2 regions of the Aminobacter sp. Piv2-1 genome follow, and region 2 is predicted to be linked to the other one. Evidence: predicted binding sites of a transcription regulator. Region 2 holds the regulator's gene; the other holds the start of a gene.
What was found. Region 2 encodes LexA, which represses DNA repair genes until DNA is damaged. Its sites were predicted from a motif close to TGTTCNNNNTGTGTTCNG; they were not measured.
Positions count from the first base shown of each region.

Region 1: the regulator LexA is predicted to act here: its motif matches at 2,230-2,247, upstream of uvrA (excinuclease ABC subunit UvrA).

Region 1 is NZ_JARKMU010000011.1:173,779-189,262, reverse strand. It holds gene uvrA (excinuclease ABC subunit UvrA) at 1-2,080, opposite strand, end outside; gene AmiPiv_RS20020 (aspartate/glutamate racemase family protein) at 2,888-3,622, shown strand; gene AmiPiv_RS20015 (VOC family protein) at 3,659-4,303, opposite strand; gene ssb (single-stranded DNA-binding protein) at 4,625-5,212, shown strand; gene AmiPiv_RS20005 (OsmC family protein) at 7,608-8,030, shown strand; gene AmiPiv_RS20000 (hypothetical protein) at 8,474-8,884, shown strand; gene AmiPiv_RS19995 (MBL fold metallo-hydrolase) at 9,265-10,083, opposite strand; gene AmiPiv_RS19990 (TatD family hydrolase) at 10,088-10,870, opposite strand; gene metG (methionine--tRNA ligase) at 10,883-12,427, opposite strand; gene AmiPiv_RS19980 (DNA polymerase III subunit delta') at 12,515-13,570, opposite strand; gene tmk (dTMP kinase) at 13,567-14,238, opposite strand; gene AmiPiv_RS19970 (D-alanyl-D-alanine carboxypeptidase family protein) at 14,355-15,484, opposite strand, start outside.
Region 2 is NZ_JARKMU010000016.1:37,798-53,281, forward strand. It holds gene bamA (outer membrane protein assembly factor BamA) at 1-2,066, shown strand, start outside; gene lpxD (UDP-3-O-(3-hydroxymyristoyl)glucosamine N-acyltransferase) at 2,136-3,194, shown strand; gene fabZ (3-hydroxyacyl-ACP dehydratase FabZ) at 3,187-3,651, shown strand; gene lpxA (acyl-ACP--UDP-N-acetylglucosamine O-acyltransferase) at 3,663-4,499, shown strand; gene AmiPiv_RS23380 (LpxI family protein) at 4,486-5,379, shown strand; gene lpxB (lipid-A-disaccharide synthase) at 5,376-6,542, shown strand; gene gltA (citrate synthase) at 6,589-7,878, opposite strand; gene gltX (glutamate--tRNA ligase) at 8,060-9,481, opposite strand; gene AmiPiv_RS23400 (ComEC/Rec2 family competence protein) at 9,771-12,098, shown strand; gene lexA (transcriptional repressor LexA) at 12,376-13,092, opposite strand; gene AmiPiv_RS23410 (molybdopterin molybdotransferase MoeA) at 13,198-14,403, opposite strand; gene moaC (cyclic pyranopterin monophosphate synthase MoaC) at 14,404-14,883, opposite strand; gene trpC (indole-3-glycerol phosphate synthase TrpC) at 14,885-15,484, opposite strand, start outside.

The sequences.
Region 1 (15,484 bases), on a different contig from region 2:
GCTCGGCCGGGTGCTCGCGCGAGCCCATGATGCGGCGCGACGCCGCCTTGAACAGCGTTTCGATCAGGAAGGTCGACTTGCCGCCGCCCGACACGCCGGTGACGGCGGTGAAGGTGCCTAGCGGGATTTCGGCGGAGACGTTCTTCAGATTGTTGCCGCGCGCCCCGACCACCTTGATGCGCTTGTTCTTCTTGAGCTCGCGCCGGCTCGGCGGCGTGGCGATCTCCAGTTCGCCCGACAGGTACTTGCCGGTGATCGAATTGGGGTTGGCCATGACCTGCTGCGGCGTGCCCTCGGCGATGATCTCGCCGCCGTGGATGCCGGCGGCCGGGCCGATGTCGACGACATAGTCGGCGGTCAGGATCGCGTCCTCGTCATGCTCGACGACGATGACCGTGTTGCCGATGTCGCGCAGGTGCCTGAGCGTGTCGAGCAGGCGGGAATTGTCGCGCTGGTGCAGGCCGATCGACGGCTCGTCGAGCACGTAGAGCACGCCGGTCAGGCCCGAGCCGATCTGCGAGGCGAGCCGGATGCGCTGGCTCTCGCCGCCGGACAGCGTGCCGGAGTTGCGCGACAGCGTCAGGTAGTCGAGGCCGACGTCGTTGAGAAAGCGCAGCCGCTCGCGGATCTCCTTGAGGATGCGCACCGCGATCTCGTTCTGCTTGTCGTTCAACTGCGCCGGCAGCGCCTCGAACCAGGCGTTGGCCTTGCGGATCGACTGCTCGGTGACCTCGCCGATGTGCCTGCCGCCGATCTTGACGGCCAGCGACTCGGGCTTGAGGCGGTAGCCCGAGCAGGCCGGGCAGGGAGTGGCCGACATGAAGCGCTCGATCTCTTCGCGCATCCAGGCGGATTCGGTCTCCTTCCAGCGCCGCTCGAGGTTGGGGATCACGCCCTCGAAGGTCTTGGTCGTCTTGTAGGAGCGCAGGCCGTCGTCATAGTTGAAGGTGATTTCCTTCGTGCCGGTGCCGTGCAGGATGGCGTCCTGCGCCTCCGCCGACAGCTCGCGCCAGCGGTCGCCGAGCTTGAAGCCGTAGACCTTGCCGAGCGCTTCCAGCGTCTGGGCGTAATAGGGCGAGGTCGACTTGGCCCAGGGGGCCACCGCTCCCTCGCGCAGTGAGACGTGGTCCTCGGGCACCACCAGCGCCTGGTCGATGGCGCGCTGCGAGCCCAGGCCGTCGCAGGTCGGGCAGGCGCCGAACGGGTTGTTGAACGAGAACAGCCGGGGCTCGATCTCGGGGATCGTGAAACCCGACACCGGGCAGGCGAATTTCTCCGAGAAAAGAATGCGTTCGTGGGTTTCGTTCGCGCTCTTGTTGACCGAGTCCTCGCCGGTCAGGCTGGCGTCCAGCGGCCGGTCGGCGAATTCGGCGACGGCCAGGCCCTCGGCGAGCTTGAGCGCCGTCTCCATCGAATCCGCCAGGCGCGTGGCGAGGTCGGGGCGCACGACGATGCGGTCGACCACCACGTCGATGTCGTGCTTGTATTTCTTGTCCAGCGCCGGCGCGTCGCCGATCTCGTAGAAGGCGCCGTCGATCTTGACGCGCTGGAAACCCTTCTTCTGCAGCTCGGCCAGCTCCTTCTTGTACTCGCCCTTGCGGCCCCGCACGATGGGCGCGAGGATGTAGAGGCGGGTGCCTTCGTCCAGCGCCAGCACCCGGTCGACCATCTGCGAGACGGTCTGGCTCTCGATCGGCAGGCCGGTGGCCGGCGAATAGGGCACGCCGACACGCGCGAAGAGCAGGCGCATGTAGTCGTAGATCTCGGTGACGGTCCCGACCGTCGAGCGCGGATTGCGCGAGGTCGTCTTCTGCTCGATCGAGATCGCCGGCGACAGGCCGTCGATCTGGTCGACGTCCGGCTTCTGCATCATCTCCAGGAACTGGCGGGCATAGGCCGAGAGGCTTTCGACATAGCGGCGCTGGCCCTCGGCATAGATGGTGTCGAAGGCGAGCGACGACTTGCCCGAGCCCGAAAGGCCGGTCATGACGATGAGCTTGTCGCGCGGCAGGTCGAGATCGACGTTCTTGAGATTGTGCTCGCGCGCGCCGCGAATGGAAATGTACTTATGATCGGCCATGGCCGGTCCGCCGCCTCAAATCTGGATGTCTCGGAGTGGCGGGCGAGCCCGGCCATCCCCCTATGTAGGTATTTCCGACGCCCGGTCGAGAGCGGCGCCGAGCACACCGCCAAGCGTTTAAGCGCCTTTGGCGCCGGCGGGCAAGCGAAAAGAACAAAGGCCGAACGACATCCTGACAACGGTATGGCAGGAGCGGGGCAGGGCGGAGACCCGGAAAGACGGGGTGCCGTTCACATTTTTCCCGTCTAACAATGTTGCTGTTGACGTGGCCGAATCAGCGATGCAGACTGCACTTGTCGCCCGATGCCGAGCCCGTTCAATGGCTCCTCACCATGCTACGGACGGTCTGCGAGACGCCGCAGACACGCGAGTTGAGCAGAAGGCGTACGTTTGGCGCAACCGACGTAGGAGCTAGGCATGACTCCACCGGACAGTCCCGAAAGGTTCCGCTAGAGAGACGGAGCCGCGGCAGGCGCAGGTGCCTGGCCGTTCCTGAGTGAACAGCCCCGCAGACCGTGACCTGCTGTCCCCCATACAATCAGAAACCGTAGTCGGATCGGTGGCCGTGAGCCACGAGCATCCGAGAGAGCAAAGCCGGTAAACCGCTCCCGGCAATCAAGGGTAAAACCCGACAAAAGGCCCCGTGCGCTTCAAGGAGCGGCGGGGCCATATTTTTGCGCCCCATATCTTGCGCCGATAGTCTCACGGCGCATTCTTTACGGCGGAATTTCTCGGGCGGCGGCGCTTGTCTTCCCGGCAAGGCATTCCGACCTGATCCGCCAGGCCCGACCGAGCGAGGGGAGAACCATGGCCGAACGCCAGACGCAGCTCATCGGCTTGATCGGGGGCATGAGCTGGGAATCCAGCGCGCTCTACTATCGTCTCGTCAACCAGGCGGCGCATCGGCGGCTGGGCGGGCATCACAATGCACGCTCGCTGATGTTCACGCTCGACTTCGACGAACTGAACGATCTCGCCGCCAGGGGCGACTGGGAGCGGGTCGCCGCGGTGGTTTCCATTGCCGCGCGGCATCTCGAGGCCGGCGGTGCGGCCTTCGCCATGCTGACGGCGGTGACGCCGCACTTCGTCGCCGACAAGATCGCTGCGGCCATCGGGATCCCGTTGCTGCACATCGCCGATCCGACCGGCAGGGCGCTCGAGGCCGCCGGGCACAGACGGGCAGGGCTGTTGGGCACGCGCTACACGATGGAGCTCGGCTTTCTCGGCGAAAGGCTGGAGAAGCAGTTCGGCATCGAAGCGCTGGTGCCGCCGGAGGACGAGCGGGCCGCCTTGCACCGCGTCATCATCGAGGAACTGACACTCGGCGTGGTGAAGCCGGACTCGAAGGCGCTGCTGTTGCAACTGGCCAAGGGGCTGGCGGAACGGGGGGCGGAATGCATCGTCGTCGCCTGCACCGAGTTGCCGCTGCTGCTCGCCATGGAACACTACCCGATGCCAGCCTATGACATGGTCGAGCTTCATGCCGAGGCGGCGGTCGAGCTTGCCCTCGCGCAAGACCGAACCGGTCGGCTGGAAGGCTAGCGACCCGCTGATGTTTCCCGACGGCGTGCCGCCTGCCTAATCCGCCGGTCCGGCAAACAGGATCAGGTTGCCATCGGGGTCGAGCACGATGAAGTTGCGGGCGCCCCACGGCTCTTTTCGCAGCGTCTGGTGAAATTCCACCCCTGCGGCGTGGAATTCCGCAAACAGCTCTTTGATCTCGCTTGCGGTTGCGACGGTGATCGAGGCTGAAAGCAGGTGCTCGCGCCGACGGATGTCGCCGACAAAAACCGGTTCGCAGACCAGCCGCAGGGCAATGCGCGCATGGTCGCGAACGATCTGGGCGTAGAAGGGCGGTTCGCCATAAGCGAAATCGACGGCAAAACCGAGCCTTTCGGTGAAGAACGCGCAGGACGCGGCCATGTCGGCAACGAACAGCTGCGCCGAAATCGCAGCAAGGATGGGCGGCTGCGCCGGCACGTCTCGTCGGCTCATGTCATCGGCTCCCGATTTGAGCGCCTGCCAGCCGTCGAAGCCCTGTTGCCGCGCGACCAGCTCCTGCGCGTCGCTGAGCTTGAAGTTCGCCTGCATGATCTGGCCGTCGTAGAGGCCGGCGAACCGGGGCAGGCCGGCTCTCAACTCGGCGGCGACCGGGTAGTAGCCCTGGCGATGCCAGCGGAGATATTGCTTGGCCTGCTTTTTGAGGTTTTCGAGGCTCGGCATGGGCGCAATTGCAGTTGGGTGTTTCCCAGGCGGGCATTGCCCTTTCGGCGTTCTGCCGATGCGCCCCATGAAGCACGCCAACGATGCCCTCGGCATTCGCAGCTGTCAATCTGGTGCACCAGCTTGGTGTGATGGCCAATGCGGACAATGCTGCCGGCTCTTGCCAATGGTTGTGGACTGATATAGAACAAAATAAGAACGAAAATGACTTGTGGACGGCATGTCCTTTTCCACCCGCAGGGGGCGCGGGCGGATGGCGCATTGGGCTAATGTGCGCCCTCACAATTTGGATCTGGTTTCGGACGAGCGCGGAGCGGTGTCATGGCAGGTAGCGTCAACAAGGTCATTCTGGTCGGCAATCTGGGCGCGGATCCTGAAATCCGCCGGCTCAATTCCGGCGAACCGGTCGTCAACCTGCGTATCGCCACCTCGGAAAGCTGGCGCGACAAGAATTCAGGCGAGCGCAAGGAGAAGACCGAGTGGCACCAGGTCGTCATTTTCAATGACAACCTCGCCAAGGTCGCCGAGCAGTACCTCAAGAAGGGCATGAAGGTTTACATCGAAGGCCAGCTCCAGACCCGCAAATGGGAGAAGGACGGCATCGAGCGCTACACCACCGAAATCGTGCTGCAGAAGTTCCGCGGCGAGCTGCAGATGCTCGACGCGCGCGGCCAGGGCGGCGACTCCGGCTATAGCGGTGGCGGAGGCCAGGTCGGCTATAGCGGTGGCGGAGGCCAGGTCGGCTATGGCGGCGGGCAGGGCGGTGGCTATGGCGGCGGCCGTGGCTCCGATTTCGGCCAGTCGAGCCCGACCGAGGGTTACGGCCGCGGCGGCGGTGGCGGCAGCCGCGGTGGCACGGGCGGCGGTGGCGGCGGTTCGCGCGACCTCGACGACGAGATCCCGTTCTGATCGCGACGGGTAGATTTTCGACGGACCAGGACGTTGTCGACGTCAGGTTCGTCGAGCGGCCCGCCCCGAGCCATCAGGCCTAAGCCGAAGCAGCGGCCGTCGTCGCTTGGGCTGCACCGACGCGATGTTCGGCGAGCGGCCCGCACAAGAGCCATTGGGTCTAAACCGAGGCAGCGGCCGTCGTCGCTGGGGCTGCGCCGACGTGATGTTCGTCGAGCGGCCCGCCCCGAGCCATCAGGCCTAAGCCGAAGCAGCGGCCGTCGTCGCTTGGGCTGCACCGACGCGATGTTCGCCGGACGGCCCGCCCCGAGCCATCATCAGGTCTAAACCGAGGCAGCGGCTGTCGTCGCTGGGGCTGCGCCGATGTTCGGCGAGCGGCCCGTCCGGATCCATCGGGTCCCCGGCGAGGCGGCTTTTGTGGCCGGGGCTGCGCCGATGTCAGGTTCGTCGAGCGGCCCACCCTGAGCCACTAGGTCTAGGCCGAGGTAGAGCTGTCGTGGCCGGGGCTGCCAGTCAGGTTTTGGCGGTCGAGGCCTGTCGTCCGTTCATTGGGGGGACGCCGCGAGGGCGGTAGCGCAACCCGTCCAATGCGATCGGCGGTTCTGCGGTCATGCTCGACCTTCGACATAATAGGTGCAGCCTTGCGGCCGTCATCGACGCTGCAGCCAAATCGCCAGCGCAAGCTGCTTATCCTTGCGACCTTGCAGGTTGGCCGAACGCGTAGACGCGGGGTCGTCATCCTAGGGCGAAGCAGGCGCGTGAGCGCCGTCGCGAAGACCCTGGGATCCATGCCGTGACATCTGTCTTCGCGGGTGGAAACCTTTCCCACGGGGCCGAGGATTTTTCCATCTGTGCCGGTCCTTCGTCTTGACCTGCCTGAGGGTCGTCCATTTCAAAGTCGCGATCTTTCCCACCCTCCTCTGGGCTGCCGCCGTTCGTCGTTCGAAAAGCCAAGCAATTGGCTTTTCGTCGCCTTCGGCGACCACTCCTCACCCCCCCCCACAAGGGGGGGAGATCAGCCGTCATCGGCGCGACAGCCAAATCGCCAGCAGCTGCTTATCCTTGCGACCTTGCAGGTTGGCCGAACACGTAGACGCGGGGTCGTCATCCTAGGGCGAAGCAGGCGCGTGAGCGCCGTCGCGAAGACCCTAGGATCCATGCCGTGACATCTGTCTTCGCGGGTGGAAACCTTTCCCACGGGGCCGGGGATTTTTCCATCTGTGCCGGTCCTTCGTCTTGACTTGCCTGGGGGTCGGCCTCCCTCTGGGCAGTTCCGCCGTCACGCCCGTTTCTGCCGGCTCTCAGGGCAATTCTCCTGCAACGCTGGTGGTTGGGAGGGGCGCCGATGACGGCCTAATCTCCCCCCTTGTGGGGGGTGAGGAGTGGTCGCCGAAGGCGACGAAAAGCCAATTGCTTGGCTTTTCGAACGACGAACGGCGGCAGCCCAGAGGGGGGAAGAAATGAGGCGTAGAAGGTCTGCCTCCCGCGTGCCCCGTCCCCTTGTCAGTAGCTCTGTCAGCAATGTGCGTGGAAAAACCCGTCCGCTTTTCCACCCCTCCAGAACCTCCCGTATCATTGTGCTTGCGATCTTCCACGGGACCCCGGTGCGCACCGGGCATCGGGGGGAAGCGCCGGTGCCGGGCTGGCGGGAGGTCGGTTCTCCTCGCTGGGTGATGAGCCCCCAAGCCCGGGCCTCGCGGCGGCTGGGCGGCAGAAATGCCGAGGCGACTGAGCGGGGCAAGCAGCCGGGCGGGGCGCGGACGTCGCGCCACGTTACTAGATTATCGGCAGGCTCGGCCTCGCGCCCCGCTTCCCGAACTTTTTCCCTAGCAATGGCCAGACCGGAAACGGGGCGTGGCAATGGAGGGGTGCGAAATGTTGGAATGCCGCATTCCTTCGCGCCCCATCTGTCCTGAGCCTGTCGAAGGGCCGGCCATCTCCCCCTACAAGGGGGGAGATCAGGCTGTCATCGCGGCTTTTGCCAATCGCCGACGTCGCAGGACGGGCGGAGCGGTGAAGCTGCCAATCTCCCCACCTGTGGGGGAGATGGCCGGCAGGCCAGAGGGGGGCAACGTAGGGTGAGGCGTGCGTGACTTTCCCTCCCCTTGAGGGGAGGGTCGATCCGCGCAGCGGATCGGGGTGGGGTCGCCCGAGGCAGCGCGCGACGCCCCTTCGATGGCGGAGGTGCCGAGCACAGGGAGGTGGAGGGGGTGCCCTCATACGCAAAAGCGATCGAAGACGAAGCAACTTGCGGGCCGTAATCATTGCTTCAAGCTTTAGTCATCTCCGCTGCTGCTCCTTGCGCGTCCGGGCCGGTCGCGCTAGCTGACTCGACGGAACCTGCGGGCCGGCTGCCCGCCGGATTACTTTTTTTGAGGTAGAAGGATATTTTCCCGTGAAAGCACGCATCAAATGGGTCGAGGACCGCACCTTCGTCGGCGAGTCCGGCACAGGCCACAAGCTGGTGCTGGGAACCTCTCACGGAGCCGAGGGCAGGACACCCGGGCCGAGCCCGATGGAGTTGGTGCTGATCGGCACGGGCGGCTGCTCCGCCTATGATGTCGTGCACATCCTCGAAAAGGGTCGCGAGGCGGTCGAGGACGTCGTGGTCGAGCTCGAGGCGGACCGTGCCGACACCGAGCCGAAAGTGTTCACGAAGATCCACATGCACTACATCGTCAAGGGCAGGGGGCTGTCGCACGACAAGGTCAAGCGCGCTATCGAGCTTTCGGTCGAGAAGTATTGCTCGGCGTCCGCGATGATGGCCAAGACGGCCACGATCACCCACGACTTCGAAGTGGTCGAGACCGCCGGCTGAGGGCGCAACAGCCCAGGCGCGTCGGGCGAGGGGCGGTTCCAGGGTGCGCCTTGAGTGAGGGCGGCCGCGCGCGGACACCGGCAACCCCTGGCCTTGTTGGCCGTTGACGACCCGGAAGGGATGAAACGAGCCAACAAGGAGACACAGAGGCCCGCCAAGACCTGGCGTGCCTCGTTCGTATGGCGAACCCGCCGGGTAGGGGGAAGCGCTGTGTCCCCGCCGAGATCGGACCAGACCAGGCGCGAACTGGCCCGAGTTCCCGCACTGCCGCGACCACAAGTTGCGGCTCCCGCGGTCGGCCGGGGTGCCGGCTCCGCGACCTGCGGTTTTTTGCTTGCCCGACGGAACTGCGCATCCCGGTGGAGAGTTGAAGGGGAAGCGTTCTCCGTCCCGCAGGATGCGCCCGGAGGCGCTTCATTTCCTTGGTCGATCAGGAGGCGAAAATGAAGCATCAAACGATCGAACAATTGCAAGCGCTCGCCGACATCCAAGCCGCGCCGACAATGACCAGAACGGAGCGGCTGGAACGTTGGGCCGAGCTGCTCGAACGCGATCCCGAGCGCAGGCTGGGAACGCTGTCGGGCACCGAGTATGCGCCCAGCGGCGCGCGCCAGACCATGCGCGTCGGCGGCTCGCCGATGACGGTCGCTTTCGACGACATGACCATGCGCGCCGCCGGTCTCGCCGATGACAGCTACGGCGAAGCCAAGCGGTTCTTCGAACTCTCCGACAGGCAACTGCACGACATCGTCTGCAACTGCCACTTCGGCAGCGCCGTCCGGTCCGGAAATGCCGCACGGCGCGTTCGCGCAGCCATCGGCCTGTGGCCGCGCATCAAGGCGCTCTTCGCCTGAGCCGGCCGGCCGCAGCTTCAGGGAAGCGGTCGCGCTTCCCTTGTCTTCTCTGATTGCCACGACTGGGCGCATGTTCAGCCGCGCTTTGGGCGCGGCTTTTTTTCATTCCGACGAAACAGCCGCAAATGGCGCGTAGGGGGAATGCACCTGCATCTAGGCTTAGGTCGCATAAGATAGATTATGGAACAATCGCGTTCCCGTGGACCGCCTCGAGGTGGGTACGCTACGGGAGATCGACTGCCGCCAAAGATATCGCCGGCAAGTCATGCTGACTGCCATCTCGGAGATCGCTGCGCTGCCTTCGTAGCTGCGAAGTCACGGCCTTCCTGGCGTCGCTGGCGACGTGCATGTGCGTCGATGTCGAGCCTGAAGACGTTCAGCTATGCGCCTGCGCCAAAAGCGATTTCGATCGCCATGCCGTCATAGGCCGGTTCCACGTGTGGCGGCGTCTCGGCCATCACCGCGGCGTAGTCGAGCGGCACGTGCATGTGGGTCAGCACCGCATGCGCGGGCTTCAGCCGGTCGATCCATTGCAGCGCCTCGGACAGCGACAGATGGCTGACATGCGGCTTGTGCTGCAGCGCGTCGACGACCAGCAGCTCGAGCTCGGCCATCAGAGCTGCCGTCGTTTCCGGAAAATCGCTGACATCCGAGCAATAGGCGATCGGCCCGATGCGGAAGCCGAGCGAGACGATGTCGCCATGGATCTGCGGCAGCGGCAAAAAGGTGAGGGGACCCCCCTCTCCTTCCACGACGAACGGCCTGTCGTGGCGGATCTGGTTCGGGCGTACGATCGGCGGATAAGAGCTTCCGAGCGGCGTCTCGATGCAATAGCCGAAGGCCTGTGTCAGGCGTTCGAGGGTGAAATCGTCGGCCCAGATATCGATCAGGCTGCCCCGCTCGAGCACGTAGCCGCGCAAATCGTCGATGCCATGGATGTGGTCGGCATGCGGATGGGTATAGACGACGCCGTCGATGTGCCTGACGCCGGCTGCCAGCATCTGGCCGCGGAAATCGGGCCCGGTATCGATGATGACGCGCGTGGTGCCGGCGTCCGAGATGCGCTCGACCATGGCGGCCGCGCGGGTGCGCCGGTTCCGCGGATTGGCCGGGTCGCAGGCGCCCCAGTCGCCGGTGATGCGCGGCGTGCCCGGCGAAGAGCCGCAGCCCAGGATGGTGAGGCGCAGCACGTCAGCCATGGCGTCAGGCCGGTCTCGGCATTTTAGTGAACAGGCGGAAGAAGTTGTCGGTGGTGATCGCGGCGACCTCTTCGGCGCTCACGCCGATGGTTTCGGCGAGCACGGCGGCAGTGTTTGTGACATAGGCCGGCTCGTTGCGCTTGCCGCGGTGCGGGATCGGCGCGAGATACGGCGCATCGGTCTCGACCAGCAGCCGGTCGCGCGGCACATCCCTGGCGATGTCGCGCAGGTCGGCCGAGTTCTTGAAGGTCAGGATGCCGGAAAACGACACGTAGCCGCCGAGCTCGACGCCGGCGCGGGCCAGTTCGGCGCCCGAGGAGAAGCAGTGCAGGATGAAGGGGAAGGCGCCCTTCCCCGTCTCTTCCGTCAGGATCGACGCCATGTCCTCGTCGGCCTGGCGCGCATGGATGACGAGCGGCAGCCCGGTTTCGCGGGCTGCGGCGATGTGCGTGCGCAGCCCCTTCGCCTGGGCATCGCGCGGCGCCTTGTCATAGAAATAGTCGAGGCCCGCCTCGCCGATCGCCACGACCTTCGGGTGCTGCGCCAGGCGGACAAGCTCGGCAGCAGTCACGTCGAGTTCTTCGCTGGCATTGTGCGGATGGGTTCCGACCGAGCAATAGACCTCGTCGAATTCCTCAGCGATCGCAAGGACTTGCGGGAACCGTTTCACCCGCGTCGAGATAGTGACCATACGCTCGACGCCAGCCGCCCTGGCGCGCGCGACGACGGCCGCGCGCTCCTCGGAGAAGTCGGGAAAGTCGAGATGGCAGTGACTGTCGACGAGCATGTTCCGGCAGCCTCAGCCTTCAGCCGCCGGCTCGACATAGCGCGGGAACACCGGCTGCGGCGCAGGCAGCGCGGCACCCGGAACCAGCGCATGCTTTTCGTCGACGTGGACGAAGTCGCGCTCGCTGACGTCAAGCAGGTCGAGCAGCTTGGCCGCCGAACCTGGGATGAAGGGCTGGCACATGATGCCGACGCGGCGGATCACCTCGGCGGTGGTCCACAGCACCGTTTCCATGCGTGCCGGATCGGTCTTCTTCAGGGCCCAGGGCTCCTGGCCGGCGAAGTAGCGGTTGGCCTCGGCCACCACCGCGAAGATCGCGGCGAGCGCGTGGTGGATTCCCTGCTCTGTCATCGCCTTGCGTGCCGTCGCCAGTGCCGCCGCCGCCTGGTCGAGGATCGCCTTGTCGGCTTCGGCGAGCGTGCCGCGCTCAGGCACCACGCCGCCGCAGTTCTTGGCGATCATCGACAGCGAACGCTGCGCCAGATTGCCGAGGTCGTTGGCGAGGTCGGCGTTGGTGCGGTTGACGATCGCCTCGTGGCTGTAGCTGCCGTCCTGGCCGAACGGCACCTCGCGCAGGAAGAAATAGCGCACCTGGTCGAGGCCGTAGTGCTCGACCATGGTGAACGGGTCGATGACGTTGCCGAGCGACTTCGACATCTTCTCGCCGCGGTTGAACAGGAAGCCGTGGCCGAAGACGCGCTTCGGCAGCTCGATGCCGGCCGACATAAGGAAAGCAGGCCAGTAGACGGCGTGGAAGCGCACGATGTCCTTGCCGATGATGTGCACGTTGGCCGGCCAGAAGCCCCACTTGTCGGCCCCCGCGTCGGGATAGCCGGCGGCGGTGATGTAGTTGGTCAGCGCGTCGACCCAGACATACATGACGTGCTTCTCGTCGCCCGGCACCGGCACGCCCCAGTCGAAGGTGGTGCGCGAGATCGACAGGTCCTTGAGTCCGGAGCGGACGAAACTCATCACCTCGTTGCGGCGCTCGTTGGGGCCGATGAAGTCGGGCTGGCTCTCGTAGAGCTGAAGCAGCTTGTCCTGGTAGGCCGACAGGCGGAAGAAGTAGCTCTCCTCCTCGACCCACTCCACCGGCGTGCCCTGCGGGCCGTAGCGGATGTTGTCGGGGCGGAGTTCGGTCTCCTCCTCGCCGTAATAGGCCTCGTCGCGCACCGAATACCAGCCGGCATAGCTGCTCTTGTAGATGTCGCCCCTGTCGGCCATCGCCTTCCAGATGGCCTGCGAGGCAGCGTAGTGGCGCTCTTCGGTGGTGCGGATGAAGTCATCGTTAGACGCATTCAGAAGCGTCGCCATCTTCTTGAATTCGCGGGAATTTCTATCCGCAAGCTCGCGCGCGGAGATACCTTCCCGATTGGCCGTCTGCAGCATCTTGATGCCGTGCTCGTCGGTGCCGGTGAGGAAGAAAACGTCCTTGCCGTCATGGCGCTGGAAGCGTGCCAGCGCGTCGGTGGCGATCAGCTCGTAGGCGTGGCCGATGTGCGGCTTGCCGTTGGGATAGGAGATCGCGGTGGTGATGTAGAATTTTTCGCGGGACATGGGAGGCCGTCGTCAATGTCTGAATGAAACGTGTCGCGGGTCAGATAACGCATCGGGCGGCCGATTGCCACCCGGCTCGGCCGGGCGTCACATTCGCATCGCGGCATTCAGGCGGTCGATCATGGCCAGGACGTGCTGCTTCTTGTCGAGGTTGTAGGTCTCGGTCTCGGATATCGCGTTCTGCGCCTCGTGCCAAGCGTCGGACAGTGCCTTGGCGCGCGACAGATCGGAGTTGCGCGCGGCTTCCGAAGCCGTGTCGGCCAGCAGGTCGAGGGCCCTACGGTTGAAGATGTCGAACTGGATCGAACTGTCCCGGCCCGCCACGGCGTCGGCGAGCTTGTGCGCGGCGGCGATGCCGGCGCGGCCGTTGCCGACGACGCGGTCGAGCGCCTCGGCGATCTCCAGCCCGCCATACTGGGTGAGCAGGATGGCGGCCCTGACGCTGCCCGCGGCCCGTGCCACGAGTGCGGCCCGCGCCTCCGGCTCTTCCGGCGCCGATTGTCCCGCCGCGTCGAGCGCCGCAAGCAGGCTTTTGTCATCGAGCGGCGTCAGCCGGACCGTCTGGCACCGCGAGCGGATGGTGGGCAGCAGGCTGCCGGGTGCATGCACGATGAGGATGAACAGGGTGCGCGCCGGCGGCTCCTCAAGGTTCTTGAGCAAGGCATTGGCGGCATTGGTGTTCATGTCGTCGGCCGGGTCGACGATGACGACCCGGTAGCTGCCGTCGTGCGAGGTCATCGACAGGAAGCGCGAGACCTTGCGGATCTCGTCGACGGTGACCACGGACTTGAAGCCCTTGGTCTTGTCGTTCTGCGGGCGCGTGAGATGCAGGACGCCGGGATGCGCGCCGGAGGCGACCTGGCGGAACAGGGCCGACTGCGGATTGGGGGCTGCGAACGCCTCCGGGGCGGTCCTGTGGTCCGGATTGGTCAGCAGATAGTGCGCCAGATGGAAGGCGAGCGTCGCCTTGCCGATGCCGACGGGACCGGCAAGGATCAGCGCATGCGGCAGCTTGCCGGCGCGATAGGCCGCGGCCAGCATGGAAGCCGCCTGTTCGTGGCCGAACAGATGCGGGTTCTCGGACGGCTCCGGCACTTCGTCGAGCGTGTCGTGCTGTTCGGGGGCAAGGCGTTCGAGCATCAGGCGTCCGCCCTCGCCCGGCTGCCGCTCGCGGCGTGCGCCTCGAGGGCGGCAAAGACCGCTTCCGTGACCGCATGCTCCACCGTCTCCGGCGGCTGCGCCGCGTCGATCACCCGGCAGCGCTCGGGCTCGCTCGCAGCGATGGCGAGATAGGCGTCGCGACGGCGGCGGTGGACGTCGACCGTCTCCTTCTCGAAGCGGTCGGCCACGTCCTGGCCACGCCGGGCAGTGGCACGCCTGAGCCCCTCCTCCGGGTCGAGGTCGAGGATCAGCGTCATGTCGGGCATCATGCCGTTGATGGCGACGCGCTCGACGGTTGCCATGAAGTCGGGGTCGAGATTGCCCGTGACGCCCTGGTAGACGCGCGAGGAATCGATGAAGCGGTCGCAGAGCACGATGGCGCCGCGCTCCACCGCCGGGCGGATGACCTGCTCGACATGGTCGGAGCGGGCCGCGGCGAAGAGCAGCGCCTCCATCTTCGGGCCGAACGGCTCGGCAGCGCCCGAAAGGAGCACGTGGCGGACCGCCTCGGCGCCGGGTGAACCGCCCGGCTCGCGCGTGACGACGATGTCGTAGCGCTTGTCGCGCAGCCTGGCGGCGAGGCGTTCGATCTGGGTCGACTTGCCCGCCCCTTCCCCGCCTTCGAATGTGATGAAGAAGCCGCGCGCCACTTCGATGCCCTTCTTGTCTGTCGCATGCCCGCCGCGCCCCGCACGCATGCGCGAGCGCCGTAGGAAACATGTAGGTGCCGTTGCTCTACAGTCGAGACCGGCAAAGGTCCATCGGCCTATCGCATCCAGCCGATGGCGAGTTCCTTGACGGCATCGAGCGCGCGGCTCTGCAGCGAGCCGACGCCGACCGTTTCGGCGGCGAAGAGCGGCGTTTCCTGGCTCAGCGTGTCGCCGATCCACACCTTGAGCGAACCGATCGGGGTGCCCTTCTCGACCGGCGCCGACACCGGCCCGTTGTAGACGACGCGCGCGACTAGGCGCTCGCGGCTGGCGGTCGGCAGGAAGATCGAGATGGGCTTCTGCGCGACCAGCCGCACGTGCGACTTGGTGCCGCCGAACACCTGCGCGTCGCCCACCGTCTCGTCGGCGGCGAAGATCTCGGTCTTCTCGAAGGCGCGCAGGCCCCAGTCGAGCAGCTTGCGCGTCTCTTCGGAGCGCTCTCGGTCGCTGGCCATGCCGGCCATCGCCAGGAACAGGCGCCGGCCGTCGCGGTTGACGGACGCCACGATGGAGAAGCCCTCGCCCTCGGTGAAGCCGGTCGCCAGTCCGTCGGCGCCGAAATCCATGGCGATCAGCGGATTGCGGTTGCGCTGCAGGATCTTGTTCCAGGTGAAATCGGGCAGGCTGTAGTAGCGGTAATATTCGGGATAGGTGCGCCACAGGTGCAGCGCCAGCTGGGCAAGCTCGCGCACCGTGGTCTGCTGGCCGGGCGCCGGCAGGCCGGTGGAATTGGCGAAGGCCGACTTCTCCAGGCCGATCGCGCGCGCGCGCTCCGTCATCTGCAGGGCGAAGTTTGCCTCGGAGCCGGCCATGCCTTCGGCCAGCACGATGCAGCCGTCGTTGGCCACCTGCACGGTCACGCCCTTGATGAGGTCCTCGATGCGGATCTGCGAGCGCACGGCGGCGAACATGGTCGTCGCCCGCGAAGCCGCTCCGCCGGTGCGCCAGGCGTTCTCGCTGACGGCAAAGGTGTCGTCGAGCTTGTAGCGGCCGTTCTTCAGCGCGTCGAACACCACCTCCATCGTCATGATCTTGGCGAGCGAGGCCGGCGTGAACAGCTTGTCGGGTTCCTTGGAAAACAGCACCGTGCCGGTCTCGGCATCGATCATGTAGGCCTGCGTGGCCTTGGTCTCGAACATTTGCGCATGCGCCTGGCCGACCAGGACGAGCATTGCGAGCAAGCCGG
Region 2 (15,484 bases):
TGTCCGAGTACCAGGTCGTCAACAACGTCCTGTTCCAGGGCAACAAGAAGCTGAAGGACGCCCAGTTGGGCGCTGCCGTCCAGCTCAAGCCGCGCGGCGCCTTCTCGCAGGCGACGATGGAGGCTGATGCCGAGGCGATCAAGGAAGCCTACAAGCGCGTCGGTCGCGACGACGTGACCGTCAAGACCCAGGTCATGGATCTCGGCGAAAACCGCGTCAACGTGGTCTACGAGATCAACGAAGGCGGCCGCACCAAGATCGCCGCGATCAATTTCGTCGGCAACAACGCCTATGGCGACCGCCGTCTGGCGGACGTGATTTCGACCAAGCGCTCGTCGTTCCTGTCGTTCATGCTGCGCGACGACATCTATGACGAGGATCGTCTGCGCGCCGACGAGGAAGCGCTGCGCCGCTTCTACTTCAATCGCGGTTATGCCGACTTCCAGGTCGTGTCCGCCTTCGGCGAGCTCGACGAGGCGACCAACCAGTACACGATCACCATCACGGTGGACGAGGGCCAGCGCTACACCTTCGGCGACGTCTCGGTGGAAAGCACCATTCCCGAGATCGACGGCGCCACGCTGCAGTCGCTGGTCGAGACCCGCAAGGGCGACGTTTACAACGCCAAGAACGTCGAAGATTCGATCATCGCGATCACCGAGAACGTCGCCGGCAAGGGTTATGCCTTCGCCAAGGTGACCCCGCGCGGCGACCGCAATTTCGAGACCCGCACGATCAACGTCGTCTATACGGTCGACCAGGGCGCCAAGGCCTATGTCGAGCGCATCGAGATCCGCGGCAACGAGCGCACGCGTGACTTCGTCATCCGTCGCGAGTTCGACGTCAGCGAAGGCGACGCCTTCAACCAGGTTCTCATCCAGCGCGCGAAGAAGCGGCTTGAAGCGCTTAATTTCTTTGAGCGCGTCGAGATTTCGACGGCCCCCGGCTCGCAGCCGGACCAGGTCGTGCTGGTGGTCGATCTGGTCGAGAAGTCGACCGGCGAGTTCTCGATCGGCGCCGGCTACTCGACGGGTGGCGACAATGCCGGCCCGTCGGTGGAAGGCTCGATCACCGAGCGCAACTTCCTCGGCCGCGGCCAGTTCATCAAGTTCTCCGCCGGCGGCGGCAAGAACTCCCGAGACTACAGCTTCTCGTTCACCGAGCCGTATTTCCTCGGCCGCCGCATCGCTGCAGGTTTCGACATCTATCGTCAGACCCGCAAGTACGACGAGTACGACAGCGACATCACCGGCGGCACGATCCGCTTCGGCCTGCCGATCACGGACAACATCTCGACGCAGCTGGCGTACAACATCTCGCAGGAAGAATATTCCTTCTCGGAAGGTTGCGACGGTGCAACGGATCCCAACAGCCCGGATCTTGATTGCGACGTGTCGCCTGCGATCATAGATGGCGTCGAGCGCAGCCCATGGATCAAGTCGTCGGTCAGCGGCACGCTGGTCTACAACACCATCGACGACATGAAGAACCCGCGTAACGGCATCTATGCCAACTTCACGACTGAAGTTGCCGGCCTCGGCGGTGACGCGAAGTTCGTCAAGTTCACGGGCCGCGGCAGCTACTACCAGACGATCTCCGAGGAAATGGACATCGTCGGTCTTGTTTCGGTCGGCGGCGGTCACATCCAGGGCTTCGGCGACGACGGCCTGCGCGTGTTCGATCACTTCAAGAACAACGACCGCATGATCCGCGGCTTCAAGTACAACGGCATTGGTCCGTTCGATCAGAATGGCGAGGATCACCTCGGCGGCACGACCTATTTCAATGCCTCTGCCGAAGCACAGTTCCCGATCCCGGTCGTTCCCGAGAGCTTCGGCCTGCGTGGTGCGGTGTTCGCGGATGCCGCCACGCTCTACGGCAACAAGGTCGATGTCGCGGGTACCGATATCGTTTCGACGGGCATGGAGTGGCGTGCCTCGGTCGGTATCGGCCTGCTCTGGGCGTCGCCCTTCGGCCCGCTGCGTATCGACTACGCGGTGCCGGTCAAGAAGGAAGACACCGACGACACCCAGGAATTCAACTTCGGCATTTCGACCCGCTTCTAATCGCGTGGAACGATGCTTCCGGGCCGCAACGGCCCGGAAGCCCGCCCGGCTCAGCTGGAAAAGCACTTCATGACGGACCCGGTGTTCTTTGTGCCGTCACGCCGCTTGACCGCAGGCGAGGTGGCCGACTTGACCGGCGCCGTGCTCGCAGATCCCGGCCACTCCGACATCATCATCACGACCATCGCCTCTGCCGCCGAAGGCGGCGAGGGCGCCTTGGTGTTCGTCGACGGCAAGCGCAATGCCGGCCCATTGGCGACGCTCAAGGCCGCGGCTGTGCTGTGCACGGCGGACGTCGTCGGCCTTGTCCCCGCCGGCATCGCCGCACTCGTCACGCCCAGGGCCCAGCAGGCCTTCGCCCGTATCGGCCGCATCCTCTACCCGGCAGCCGAGCGCCCCGTGGGCGCGACCGGCGAGACCGGCATCTCGCCCCATGCCCATATCGACACGACGGCTCATGTCGAGGCGGGCGCGATCGTCGAGGCCGGTGCCGTCATCGGCCCCGATGCCGCGGTGGGCGCGGGAACCGTAGTTGCGGCCAACGCGGTCATCGGCCGTTCCGCACAGGTCGGGCGTGACTGCTACATCGGACCGCACAGCTCGATCCAGTATGCGTTGCTCGGCAATGGCGTCATTGTCCATGCGGGCGCCAGGATCGGCCAGGACGGCTTCGGTTTTGCCGGTGGTCCCAAAGGGCCGGAGCGGGTGCCGCAGATCGGCCGCGTCATCATCCAGGACAATGTCGAGATCGGCGCCAACACCACCGTCGACCGCGGCGCGTTGGCGGATACGGTCATCGGAGAAAACACCAAGATCGACAATCTCGTCCAGATTGCCCACAACGTGCGCATTGGCCGCAATTGCGTCATCGCCGGGCTGACGGGTATCTCGGGCTCCTGCGTCATCGGCGACAACGTGATGATGGGCGGCGGCGTCGGGCTGGCGGACCATCTGACCGTCGGCGACGGCGCCAAGCTGGCGGCCCGCAGCGGCTTCATGAACAATGTGCCGGCAGGCGAGGTCTGGGGCGGTTTCCCGGGCAAGCCGATAAAGGAAATGATGCGCGAGTTCGCGGTGCTCAAGAAGCTGGCCAAGGCCAGGACCAAAGAGGGTGGGAGCAATGACTGACCAGGCAACAACGACGCTCGAGGCCGTCGACATTTTCGGCCTGTTCAAGCTGCTGCCGCACCGTTATCCGTTCCTTTTGATCGACCGCATCGTCGAGATAGACGGCGACGACTCCGCCGTCGGCATCAAGAACGTCACCTTCAACGAACCGCATTTCCAGGGCCATTTCCCCGGCCAGCCGGTCATGCCCGGCGTACTCATCATCGAGGCGATGGCGCAGACCGCGGGCGCGATCTGCCTGCGCCTGGTGGTCGATGAAAGCCCGTCGCTGGTCTACCTGATGACCGTCGACGCGGCGAAATTCCGCAAGCCGGTCGTGCCCGGCGACCAGTTGCGAATCCACGTCAAGAAGATCAAGAAGCGCGGCAACATCCTGAAGTTCGCCTGCGACGCGCGGGTGGACGGCGCGACCGTGGCGGAGGCCGAGGTTGCCGCGATGATGGTGCCCAAGGAATAGTACTTATCGTCATGCAGACCGAGACATTCATCCATCCTGCAGCCGTCGTCGAAGCCGGCGCAAAGCTCGGCGCCGGCGTTCGCGTCGGGCCTTTCTGTCATGTCAGCGCCGACGCCGTGATCGGCGACCGGGTCGAACTGGTCAGCCATGTTGCGATCATGGGGGCGACGACGCTCGGCGAAGGGTGCAGGGTTTTCCCGCAGGCCACGCTGGGCGCGGCACCGCAGAACAACAAGCACAAGGGCGGGCGCACCACGCTGGTGGTCGGCAGGAACTGCACGATCCGCGAAGGCGTGACCATGCATCTCGGCAGCGACAGCAGCCGCGGCGAGACGACGGTCGGCGACAACGGCCACTTCCTCGCCTATGCGCATATCGCGCATGACTGCGTCGTCGGCGACAACGTCACCATGGCCAATGTCGCCACCCTAGGCGGCCATGTCGAGGTCGGCAACAACGTCACCCTCGGCGGCCTCGTCGCCGTGCACCAGATGACGCGCATCGGCCATCATGCCTTTGCCGGCGGTGCTGCGATCATCGATGGCGACATCATTCCCTACGGCATGGTCATGGGCAACCGCGCCCGCCTGCGCGGGCTCAATGTCATCGGCATGAAGCGATCTGGCGTTGCGCGCGCCGAAATCTTCGCGCTGCGCAAGGCCTACAAGATGATCTTCGATCCGTCCCGGGCGGTGGCCGAGAACATCCCCGAGGTCGAGAAGCTGTTCGGCACGTCGCCGATCGTTCGCGACATGCTCGATTTCATCCAGGCGCGCGGCAAGCGCCACTTCACCGTCCCGCCGCTGCGCAACGCCGTCTCCGACGACGCCGCCGATGACGAAAGCTGAGGCTGGGCGGAAGACAGTCCTTGCCGCGGCCGACAAGGTCGCCATAGTCGCCGGCAGCGGCCGGCTGCCCGTCAATGTCGCCGAAAGCCTGGCCTTGGTCGGGCACGTGCCCTTCATCGTGCGCATCGCCGGCGAGACGGACCCCGGCACCAGCCTCGAAACCTACCCGGGCTCCACGCTCGCCGTGGAGCAGTTCGCCGGGCTTCTGCCGCTGCTCAGGCGCCAGGGCATCACCCATGTCGTACTTGCCGGCGGGGTGAGCCGGCGGCCGATGTGGCGCGCCATACGCCCCAGCCTGTCGCTGCTGTCGATCCTGCCGCGCGCCATCCTGGCCCTGCGGCGCGGCGACGACGGGCTCCTGCGTATCCTGGTCGACCTCATCGAAGACAATGGCATCAAGGTGGTCGGTGCCCACCAGGTCGTGCCGGAACTGCTTGCGGTGGAAGGCCGCATGGGCACGCATGCACCTATCGCGGCCGATTGGGACGATCTGCGGGCGGGTCTGGAAGCTGCCCGTGCCATCGGCGCGCTCGATATCGGACAGGCAGCAGTCGCCATCGGTGGCCGTGCGATTGCGCTCGAGGGCATCGAAGGAACGGATCTTCTGCTCGAACGCGTGCGGGATCTGCGCAAAAACGGCCGCATCGCCGGGCGAAAGCGCGGCGTGGTGGTCAAATGTGCGAAGCCTGGCCAGGAACTGCGCGCTGACCTGCCGACGATCGGTCCCGCGACCGTCGATGCCGCACATGCAGCCGGGCTTGCCGGTATCGGCGTCGAGGCCGGACGTTCGCTCGTGCTGGATTTCGGCGAACTCGTGGAGCGGGCCGACCGCCTCGGCCTGTTCGTCGTCGGCCTCACCGGCAGGGAGACGGCACGATGACCCAGCCGCCGCTCAAGATCGCGATCGTGGCGGGCGAGGAATCGGGGGACCTGCTCGGGGCCGACCTCGTGCGTGCCCTGCGCCAGATGAGCGGGCGCGACGTGCGATTGGCGGGGGTGGGCGGCAGGCATCTGCAGGAGCTCGGGCTTTCGCCGCTCTTCAATGCCGGCGAAATCGCCCTGATGGGCCTGTCGGCGATCTTGCGCGACCTGCCGCGCCTGATCCGGCGGATCGGCGAGACCGCGCGCTTCGTCGCGGCCGAGAAGCCGGACTGCCTGATCACGATCGACAGCCCCGATTTCTCCCTCCGCGTTGCCAGGAAGGTGCGCGCGCTCGCCCCAGAGATCCCGATCGTCCACTATGTCTGCCCGAGCGTCTGGGCGTGGCGACCCGGTCGCGCCAAGGCCATGCAGCCGCATGTCGACGAGGTGCTCTGCATCCTGCCGTTCGAGCCGAAGGAACTTGCCAGGCTGGACGGGCCACCCGGTACCTATGTGGGGCACAGGCTGACCAGCGATCCCGGCGTGCTGATCGCGGCGGCCATGCAGGAGCGCGGCAGCGGTCCCTCGGAGGAAGGCGGCGAGAAGACCCTATTGCTGCTGCCGGGCTCGCGCCGCAGCGAGGTCCGCGCGCTGCTCGGCCCGTTCGGGGAAACGGTTTCCATCCTCAAGGCGCGCGGGCATCGCCTGCGCCTCTTGCTGCCCACGGTCCCGCATGTCGCCGACATCGTCACGGCGACCACGAGCCAGTGGCCCGACAAGCCGGAAATCATCCTCGACGCGCAGAAGAAGTGGCAGGCTTTCGGCGAGGCCGATGCGGCCCTGATAGCGTCGGGCACGGTGTCGCTCGAACTGGCGCTCGCCGGCGTGCCGATGATGTCGTGCTACAAGCTCGATGCGGTGATGCGCATGGTGCAGCGCCTGATCACGGTCTGGAGCGCCTCGCTGCCCAACCTCGTCGCCGACCGGCCGGTGGTCATCGAAGCCTACAACGAATTTGTGCGGCCGCAGTGGATGGCCCGGCATCTCGAGGGGCTGCTGGTCGACAGTGCACTGCGGCAGTGGCAGAAGGACGGCTTTGCCGAAATCAGGCGCCGCTTCGCGACCGAGCGGCCCTCCGGCGAGTTGGCCGCCCAGGTCGTCCTGAAACATATCCGCAAATGAAAACGCCCGCCGGAAGGCGGGCGTTTCACATTGAGGTCGTACCGGCTCAGCGCTTGGCGATCGGCACGTAGTCGCGCTCGGGCGCGCCGGTGTAGAGCTGGCGCGGGCGGCCGATCTTCTGGCGCGGATCCTCGATCATCTCCTTCCACTGGGCGATCCAGCCGACCGTGCGGGCGAGTGCGAACAGCACGGTGAACATGGTGGTGGGGAAGCCCAGCGCCTTCAGCGTGATGCCCGAGTAGAAGTCGATGTTCGGGTAGAGCTTCTTCTCGATGAAGTACTCGTCGGTCAGCGCGATGCGCTCGAGTTCCATCGCCACGTCGAGCATCGGATCGTCCTTGATGCCGAGTTCGCCGAGCACCTCGTGCGTGGTCTTCTGCATGATCTTGGCGCGTGGATCGTAGTGCTTGTAGACGCGGTGGCCGAAGCCCATGAGGCGGAACGGGTCGTTCTTGTCCTTGGCGCGGTCGATGAATTCCGGGATGCGGTCGACCGAGCCGATCTCGGAGAGCATGTTGAGCGCGGCTTCGTTGGCGCCGCCGTGAGCCGGACCCCAGAGGCAGGCGATGCCGGCCGCGATGCAGGCGAACGGATTGGCGCCCGACGAACCGGCGAGGCGCACGGTCGAGGTCGAGGCATTCTGCTCGTGGTCGGCGTGCAGGATGAAGATGCGGTCCATGGCACGCGCCAGCACCGGATTGACCTTGTACTCCTCGCACGGCACGGCAAAGCACATGTGCAGGAAGTTGGCGGCGAAGTTCAGCTCGTTCTTCGGGTAAATGAAGGGCTGGCCGATGTGGTACTTGTAGGCCATCGCCGCGATCGTCGGCATCTTGGCGATCAGGCGGATCGAGGCCACCATCCGCTGGTGCGGATCGGAGATGTCCGTCGAGTCGTGGTAGAAGGCCGACAGCGCGCCGACCACGCCGCACATCACCGCCATCGGATGGGCGTCGCGGCGGAAGCCGGTAAAGAAGCGCGACATCTGCTCATGCACCATGGTGTGGCGCGTGACGCGATAGTCGAAGTCGTCCTTCTGGGCCTTGGTCGGCAGTTCGCCGTAGAGCAGCAGGTAGCAGACCTCGAGGAAGTCGCCGTGCTCGGCGAGCTGGTCGATCGGGTAGCCGCGGTGCAGCAGCACGCCGGCGTCGCCGTCGATGAAGGTGATCTGCGACTCGCAGCTTGCCGTCGAGGTGAAGCCCGGGTCGTAGGTGAACGCGCCGGTGGTGGAGTAGAGCGAGGCGATGTCGATGACATCCGGCCCGACCGTCCCGCCTCGGACCTTGAACTCGTGGGTCTGGCCGCGGAACTCCAGTTTGGCGGTTGAATCTGTCATCGCATACTCCTTAGTGCTGAGTTGCCGCTGGGCGGCGCAATCTTCTTAACAAGCAACCCGATAGGTCCGGAACGCTCGGTCTCGCCCTCCAGCTTTCCCGCTGCTGTCAAATTAGCCTGTTGCCGCAATGTTGCACCGCAAAAGCCTCATTACAATGCAAAATTAGGAAAGCACTGCTGACCTAATCGATTTGATCAGAAATGCGGGCCAGACTTTCGTCGCGCCCCAGAACGGCGAGTACATCGAACACGCCGGGGGAGGTGCTCTTGCCGGTCAGGGCGGCGCGCAACGGCTGGGCGACCCCGCCCAATTTCACATTTTCGCGACCGGCGAACTCGCGGATTGCAGCCTCGGCGGAGGCCGCGTTCCAGTCTGCGCCTGCCACCGTCGAAAGGGCTGCATGCGCACCCTTGAGGATGTCCTTGGCCGGACCAGCCAGCAGACCGGCTGCCTTCTCGTCGACGGCCAGCGGGCGCAGGGCGAACAGGAAAGCAGCACCGTCTGCCAGCTCGACCAGCGTCTTGGCGCGCTCCTTCAGGCCGGGCATGGCGGCGAGCAGTTGCGCCTTGGTGCGGTCGTTGAGGCCCTCGGCAACGATTGCGCCATTGGGCAGGTAGGGCAGGGTGGCGATGAAGATGTCGAGCAGCCTGGCGTCGTCCATCTGGCGCATGTGGATGCCGTTCAGCGCCTCGAGCTTGGCGAAGTCGAAGCGCGCGGCGCCCTTGTTGACGTCCTCGATCTCGAACCAGCCGATCATGTCGGCGATGCTCATCACCTCGTCGTCGCCATGGCTCCAGCCGAGGCGGGCGAGATAGTTGAGCAGGGCTTCCGGCAGGTAACCCATGGCCCGGTAGGCGTCGACGCCGAGGGCGCCGTGGCGCTTCGACAGCTTGGCGCCATCGGCGCCGTGGATCAGCGGTATGTGCGACATCACGGGCACGTCCCAGCCCATGGCATCGTAGATCACCGTCTGGCGCGCGGCATTGGTCAAATGGTCGTCGCCGCGGATGATGTGGGTGACGCCCATGTCATGGTCGTCGACGACCACGGCGTGCATGTAGGTCGGCACGCCGTCCGAACGCAGGATGATGAAATCGTCGAGGTCCTTGTTGGGGAAGCGCACGTCGCCCTGCACGCGGTCGCGCACCAGCGTCTCACCCTCGGTCGGTGCCTTGATGCGGATGACCGGCTTCACGCCGGCCGGTGCCTCGGACGGGTCGCGGTCGCGCCAGCGGCCGTCATAGCGCGGCGGGCGGCCCTCGGCGCGCGCCTTCTCGCGCATCTCGTCGAGTTCGGCCGGCGAGGCGTAGCAATAATAGGCCTTGCCCATGCGGACGAGCTCCTCGGCCACCTCGCGATGGCGCGGGGCGCGCTCGAACTGCGAGATCGGCTCGCCCTCCCAGGTGAGTCCCAGCCAGGTCAGGCCCTCGAGGATCGCCGCGGTCGCCGCGTCGGTCGAGCGCTCGCGATCGGTGTCTTCGATACGCAGCAGCATCTTGCCGTCGGTATGGCGGGCATAGAGCCAGTTGAAAAGTGCGGTGCGGGCCCCGCCGATATGCAGGTAGCCGGTGGGCGAGGGGGCGAAGCGGGTGACGACGGGCATGGCGAATTCCAAGGCAGGCATGGCGTCGCCCGGCCGGAGACCGGCGGCGCATGGCGTTTCGGTGGCGTTGATGTAGCATAGAAGGTCAGGGGCGCAAGGGGCATGCCCGATGGGCGACCATGTGCGGGAGGGGCGAGCCGGCGAAAGACCGGTCGCGGAGACGGCCGAGCGCGTCCTGCTCGCCGGCGGCGAGGCGTTGCCCCCGCTTACCTGGGCGCGTCGGCGCGACCCTCAGCCATTGTCCGCAGGTACAAATCACGCGCCGCGGCCGGGCAATCGGCGGTCGTGGATGCAGACTCCCATGGCCGTCGTCCATGGACGCTTCACGGTCCGGACACTGGCAGCGGCAATCGAGACCGAACTCGACCGCGGCGTGGCGTTCCTGCTCGTCCCGGTGTTCCTGGCGGTTGGGGTGCTGGCCTATTTCAGCCTCGCCGAGGAGCCGGCCTTGCTGCCGATCGCGTCGGCAGCCCTGGTCATGGCAGTGCTGGCGTTGGCCGCGCGCACCAGGAGATGGCTTCACTACGGGCTGGCCGCTCTGGCCTTCTGCCTGCTCGGCATGGCGGCGGCAAAGCTCGAAACCGCCCGCCTGGGCACGAAAATGCTCGGCGCCGAGATATCGACGCAGTTGCAGGGCCGCGTGGTGGAGATCGACCGGCTCGACAAGGGGCGCGTCCGCCTGACCATCGACGTCATTGCCACCGCGCGGCCAACGCTGCGCTATGCGCCGGATCGCGTGCGCCTGACGGCGCGCCGGGCGCCGGCAGGTCTCGCGGCGGGATCCCTGGTCAGCGGCTATGCGCGGCTGATGCCGCCCTCCGGTCCGATTCGGCCCGGCAGCTACGACTTCTCCTTCGAAAGCTACTTCGACGGGATCGGCGCCAGCGGCTTCTTCATGAAGGGGCCGGAACTGGTCGCGGACGCGCAACCTGTTGCGCTCGCCCTTGGGATCGAGGCCTGGCTCGGAAACCTTCGCGACCGCATTGCCCTGCGCATCCGCGACCGGATCGGCGGCGTGGAGGGCGAAATCGCCGCGGCACTCATGGTCGGCGTGCGTGGCGGCATTCCGGAGGAGGTCAACGAAGCGCTGCGGCGGACGGGCCTCTATCACATCATCTCCATTTCGGGCCTGCACATGGCCATGGTCGCCGGAACCGTCATGCTGGGCCTGCGGTTCGGTTTTGCGGCCTTTCCGGCCTTCGCATCCCGGCATCCGGTGAAGAAATACGCCGCCCTCGCTGCCCTGGTCTCCACCGGCGGCTATCTTTCCATTTCCGGTGCCGAAGTTGCGGCGCAGCGCAGCTTCATCATGCTCGCCGTCATGTTGACGGCCGTGCTGTTCGACCGCGCCGCCCTGACCATGCGCAACCTCGCGATCTCGGCCATCATCGTCATTCTCGCATCTCCCCACGAGGTGGTCGGTCCGAGCTTCCAGATGTCGTTCGCGGCAACCGCGGCACTGGTCGGCGCTTATGGCTGGTGGTCGGACAGGCCGACCGACCAGGCGCAACCGGCGATCCAGCGTTCGCTCGCGGCAAAGACGTGGCGCAGGCTCTGGGCCCTGGCAGTCGGGCTTCTGGCAACCTCGCTGATCGCCGGGCTGGCGACGAGTGTGTTCGGGGCGTGGCATTTCCAGCGCATCTCGCCGCTCAGCCTCTTCGCCAACCTGGCGGTGATGCCCATCGTCTCGGTGCTGGTGATGCCTTTTGCGGTTGCCGCCGGCGTGCTGATGCCGCTTGGCCTGGATGGGCTGTTCCTCGACACGATGGGGCGGGGTCTGGGCGCGATGATCGCCCTGGCGCAATGGTTCTCCGAGCGGTCGCCGGTCGACGCCGTCCGCCTGATTTCCGCCCGGTCGGTGATCCTCGTGACGGTTGCGCTCTGCGTCGCCTCCATGGCGACCACCCGGCTGAGGTTAGCCGCCCTGCCGTTCGCCGCGAGTGGATTGCTGCTGCTCGGCGAGGCAAGGACGCCAGACATATTGATCTCCGAAGACGGCCGGCTGGTCGGCGTGCCGACAGCGGACGGCAGGCTGGCGGTCAACCGCGCACGTCCGAGCGACTTCATCACCGACAGCTGGAAGAGGGCGGTTGTGGCGGAGGACCTGGTCGGCCCGGTTGGCGCGGGCGGCAAGGCGGCCCCGACCGCGAAGGCCTCCGCCGCGCGGCCAGATGCCGCGCTGCCGCCAGAGTCGGCCATGTCCCTGCAAGGAGAAGAAAAACCGGACCGCCGGCGGGCCTTTATCTGCGACGGCGGCCTTTGCACCATCGAGCACCCGTCAGGCGCCGTGATCGCCTATGCCGGCAACGCGGCAACGGCGAAACCTGCATGCGTCGTGGCGAGCCTGATCGTGATCGACGACGCGACGGCGCGGGACCCGTGCGCGAATTCGGCGACGACCGTGGTCACCAAGCGCGACCTGGCGCGTTTCGGCAGCGTGGCCGCGTTCTTGCCTGAAAAAGGGGAGGCGGCGGTCCGTCAAATCGAAATCCAGAGGGCGATAGCCGAGCCGTACCGGCCATGGCATGCGCAGCGGGCGTTCTCCCGCGAGGCGCGGGGCCTGCCGCCCTTCCGCCGGGACCGTGCAAAGCCGCCAGTGGAGAAGGCTGCGCCATAGAGCGTTTTGCAGCCAGACAGAAGCGCCCGGCATCGCATGAATGCGGTCGAGAAAGGCAGCCAGGCGCAGAATGCGCATTCTTCGGAATGCCCGCCGAGCTAGCCCGGACGCGCTGCACCCTGACCGGATGCTCTGCCCCCTGAGAGGCGATCGCTCCTAACCAGCGCTGGGCGAGTTGAGGGCGTTTCCGCCTTCCCTCGCATCGCGAAAGCGCTCTATCTCCTCGCTTTCACGCAATCCCGGGCGGAAAATCGCTTCGCGCTTTTCCTGAATTGCCCTAGTAGCGCCGGATCAGCCCGACCAGCTTGCCCTGTACCTTGACCCGGTCGGGGCCGAAGATGCGGGTTTCATAGGCGGGATTGGCGGCCTCGAGCGCGATCGATGCGCCCTTGCGGCGGAAGCGCTTGAGCGTCGCCTCCTCGTCGTCCACCAGGGCGACGACGATCTCGCCCGGATTGGCGCTATTGGCATTGCGGATGATGACAGTGTCGCCGTCGAAGATGCCGGCCTCGATCATCGAATCGCCCTTGACCTCGAGCGCATAGTGCTCGCCGCCCGAAATCATGTCCGGCGGCACCGAGATCGAATGCGTCCTGTGCTGGATGGCGTCGATCGGCACGCCGGCGGCGATGCGTCCCATCACCGGGATGGCGACCGCCGCACCTGCGTCGTCGTCATTGCCGGCCGAGAGCGCGCGCGACGGCTCGGGCTTGCGCCCAAGGCTGCCTTCGATGACACTCGGCGAGAACTTCCTGGCGGCGTTGAGGCCCGGAGCGATCGAGTCTGGCAGACGGATGACTTCCAGCGCGCGTGCCCTGTTGGGCAGACGCCGGATGAAGCCGCGCTCCTCGAGCGCGGTGATCAGGCGATGGATGCCCGACTTGGAAGCGAGGTCCAGCGCCTCCTTCATCTCGTCGAAGGACGGGGGGATGCCCGCCTCCTTCAGCCGCTCATGGATGAACAGCAGAAGCTCGTGTTGTTTGCGCGTCAGCATCGCTGCCCCCAAGGGAATCGAAAGAAAAACAAACCCGGAACAAACACTATATGTTCCAGTTGTGTTCCGCAACCGATTAAATTTTGGTGAAGGTGCCGAGGGCGGTCAGCGCAGCATGAGCACCCGGCAGCCAGTGCCAGATTCGGCAGCTGGTGCGAAGGGCTCGCGGATGATGACGCAATTGGCTTCGGCCAGGGTTCGCAGCATCGACGAGTCCTGGACCCCGAAGGGCATGGCGACCAGGCCGGCGTCGGTCTCGCTCACCATGCCGCGCACATAGTCCTGGCGCAGGTCGTTTGCCTTCATGGGCGCACCGAGCACGGCCTCGCGGATGTCGGGTGCGTAGACCCGTCCGGCAAGCTTTGCCAGGAGCGGCTTCAGGAAGAGGTGCGAGCAGATGAGGCTCGCCACCGGATTGCCGGGAAGGCCGACGCAGCGAGTCTCGCCGAGCCGTCCGAACATCAGCGGCTTGCCCGGGCGCATGGCGATCTTCCAGAAGTCGAGCTTCATGCCGAGGTCGGTCAGCACGCCGTGCACCAGGTCGTGGTCGCCGACCGAGGCGCCGCCGAGGGTGACGATCACGTCGGCTGCGGCGTCGAGCGCCTCCCGGACGAGTGCGGAGATCGATTCGGTCTTGTCGGGCGCTATGCCGAGATCGAGGACGCGGGCGCCGACCGAGCGGGCAATGGCCGCCACGCCGTAGGCATTGGAAGAGATGATCTGGTCGGGGCCGGGCGTGCTTCCCGGCGGCAGCAATTCGTCGCCGGTGGCGATGATCGCGACCAGCGGCGCGCGTTGCACGTCGAGCGTCGGATGGTTGGCGGCGGCCGCGAGCGACAGCGCTGCCGGGTCGATCAGGCGCCCGGCATCGAGGATGAGATCGCCTTCGTTGAAGTCGAGGCCCTTGGTACGGATGTTGCGGCCGGGCGCGGTCGGCTCGAACACCTCGACCTCGCCGTTGCCGAGATCGCGCACGTTTTCCTGGATGACCACCGTGTCCGCTCCGGCCGGCACAGGCGCGCCGGTGAAGATGCGCACGGCCTGGCCGCGCGCGATCTTTCCGGCGAACTGCCGCCCGGCAGCCGCCTCGCCGATCAGCGCAAGCCGGGCGGGCAGGTCGGCGATGTCCTGCGCGATCACCGCATAGCCGTCCATCGCCGAGGCATCGAAGGGCGGCTGGGTGCGCAGGGCGTGGAGCGGCGCGCCAAGGACACGTCCGAAAGCTTCGTCGAGGCCGACGCGTTCCGTGCCCGCCGTGGCCGCGCCTTCGAGCAGCCGTTCAAGCGCGTCGGCGACCGGCAGCAGCGCCATCTAGTCGACAGCCCTGTAGTCGCCCGACTTGCCGCCGGTCTTCTCGACCAGGCGGATGCCGGAGATCACCATGCCGCGGTCGGCGGCCTTGGCCATGTCGTAGATGGTCAGGCAGGCGACGGAGGCAGCGGTCAGCGCCTCCATCTCGACGCCGGTCTTGCCGGTGACGCGCGCCAGCGCGGTCACCCTGAGGCCGGGCAGCGATTCGTCCGGCTCGATCTCGACCGACACCTTGGTCAAGAGGATCGGATGGCAGAGGGGTACCAGCTCGTGCGTGCGCTTGGCGGCCATGATGCCGGCGATGCGCGCCGTGCCCAGAACGTCGCCCTTCTTGGCGTTGCCGGACAGGATCAGCGCCAGCGTCTCGGGGCGCATCGTCACGGTGCCCTCGGCGATCGCGGTGCGGGTCGTCTCGGCCTTGTCGCCGACGTCGACCATGTTGGCCTCGCCGGTGGCGCCGATGTGGGTGAGGGCGGCCATGTCAGGCGCTCGCCGCGACCGGGCTGCCTTCGAGCAGCGCCCGCGTGGCCGCGGCCACGTCGGCCTGGCGCATCAGGCTCTCGCCGACGAGGAAGCTGCCGATGCCCGATTTTTCAAGCCTCAGGCAATCCTGGTGGGTGAAGATACCGCTCTCGCCGACGAGCAGGCGGTCCGCCGGGACCATCGGCGCCAGGCGCTCGGACGTCTCCAGGCTCACCTCGAAGCTGCGCAGGTTGCGGTTGTTGATGCCGAGCAGGCGCGAGGCGAGCTTCATGGCCCGCTCCGTCTCGGCTTCGTCGTGGACCTCGATCAGCGCGTCCATGCCGAGCTCGAAGGCCGTGTCCTCGAGCCGCCTGGCGTCGTCGTCCGTCAGGCTCGCCATGATGATGAGGATGGCGTCCGCACCCCAGGCGCGGGCTTCATGCACCTGGTAGGGCTCGAACATGAAGTCCTTGCGCAAGGCGGGCAGGGTGCACGCGTCGCGGGCGGCGGTCAGGAACTCCGGCGCGCCCTGGAACGACGGCGTGTCCGTCAGCACCGAAAGGCAGGCCGCCCCGCCTTCGGCATAGGCGCGGGCGAGCGCCGGCGGATCGAAATCGGC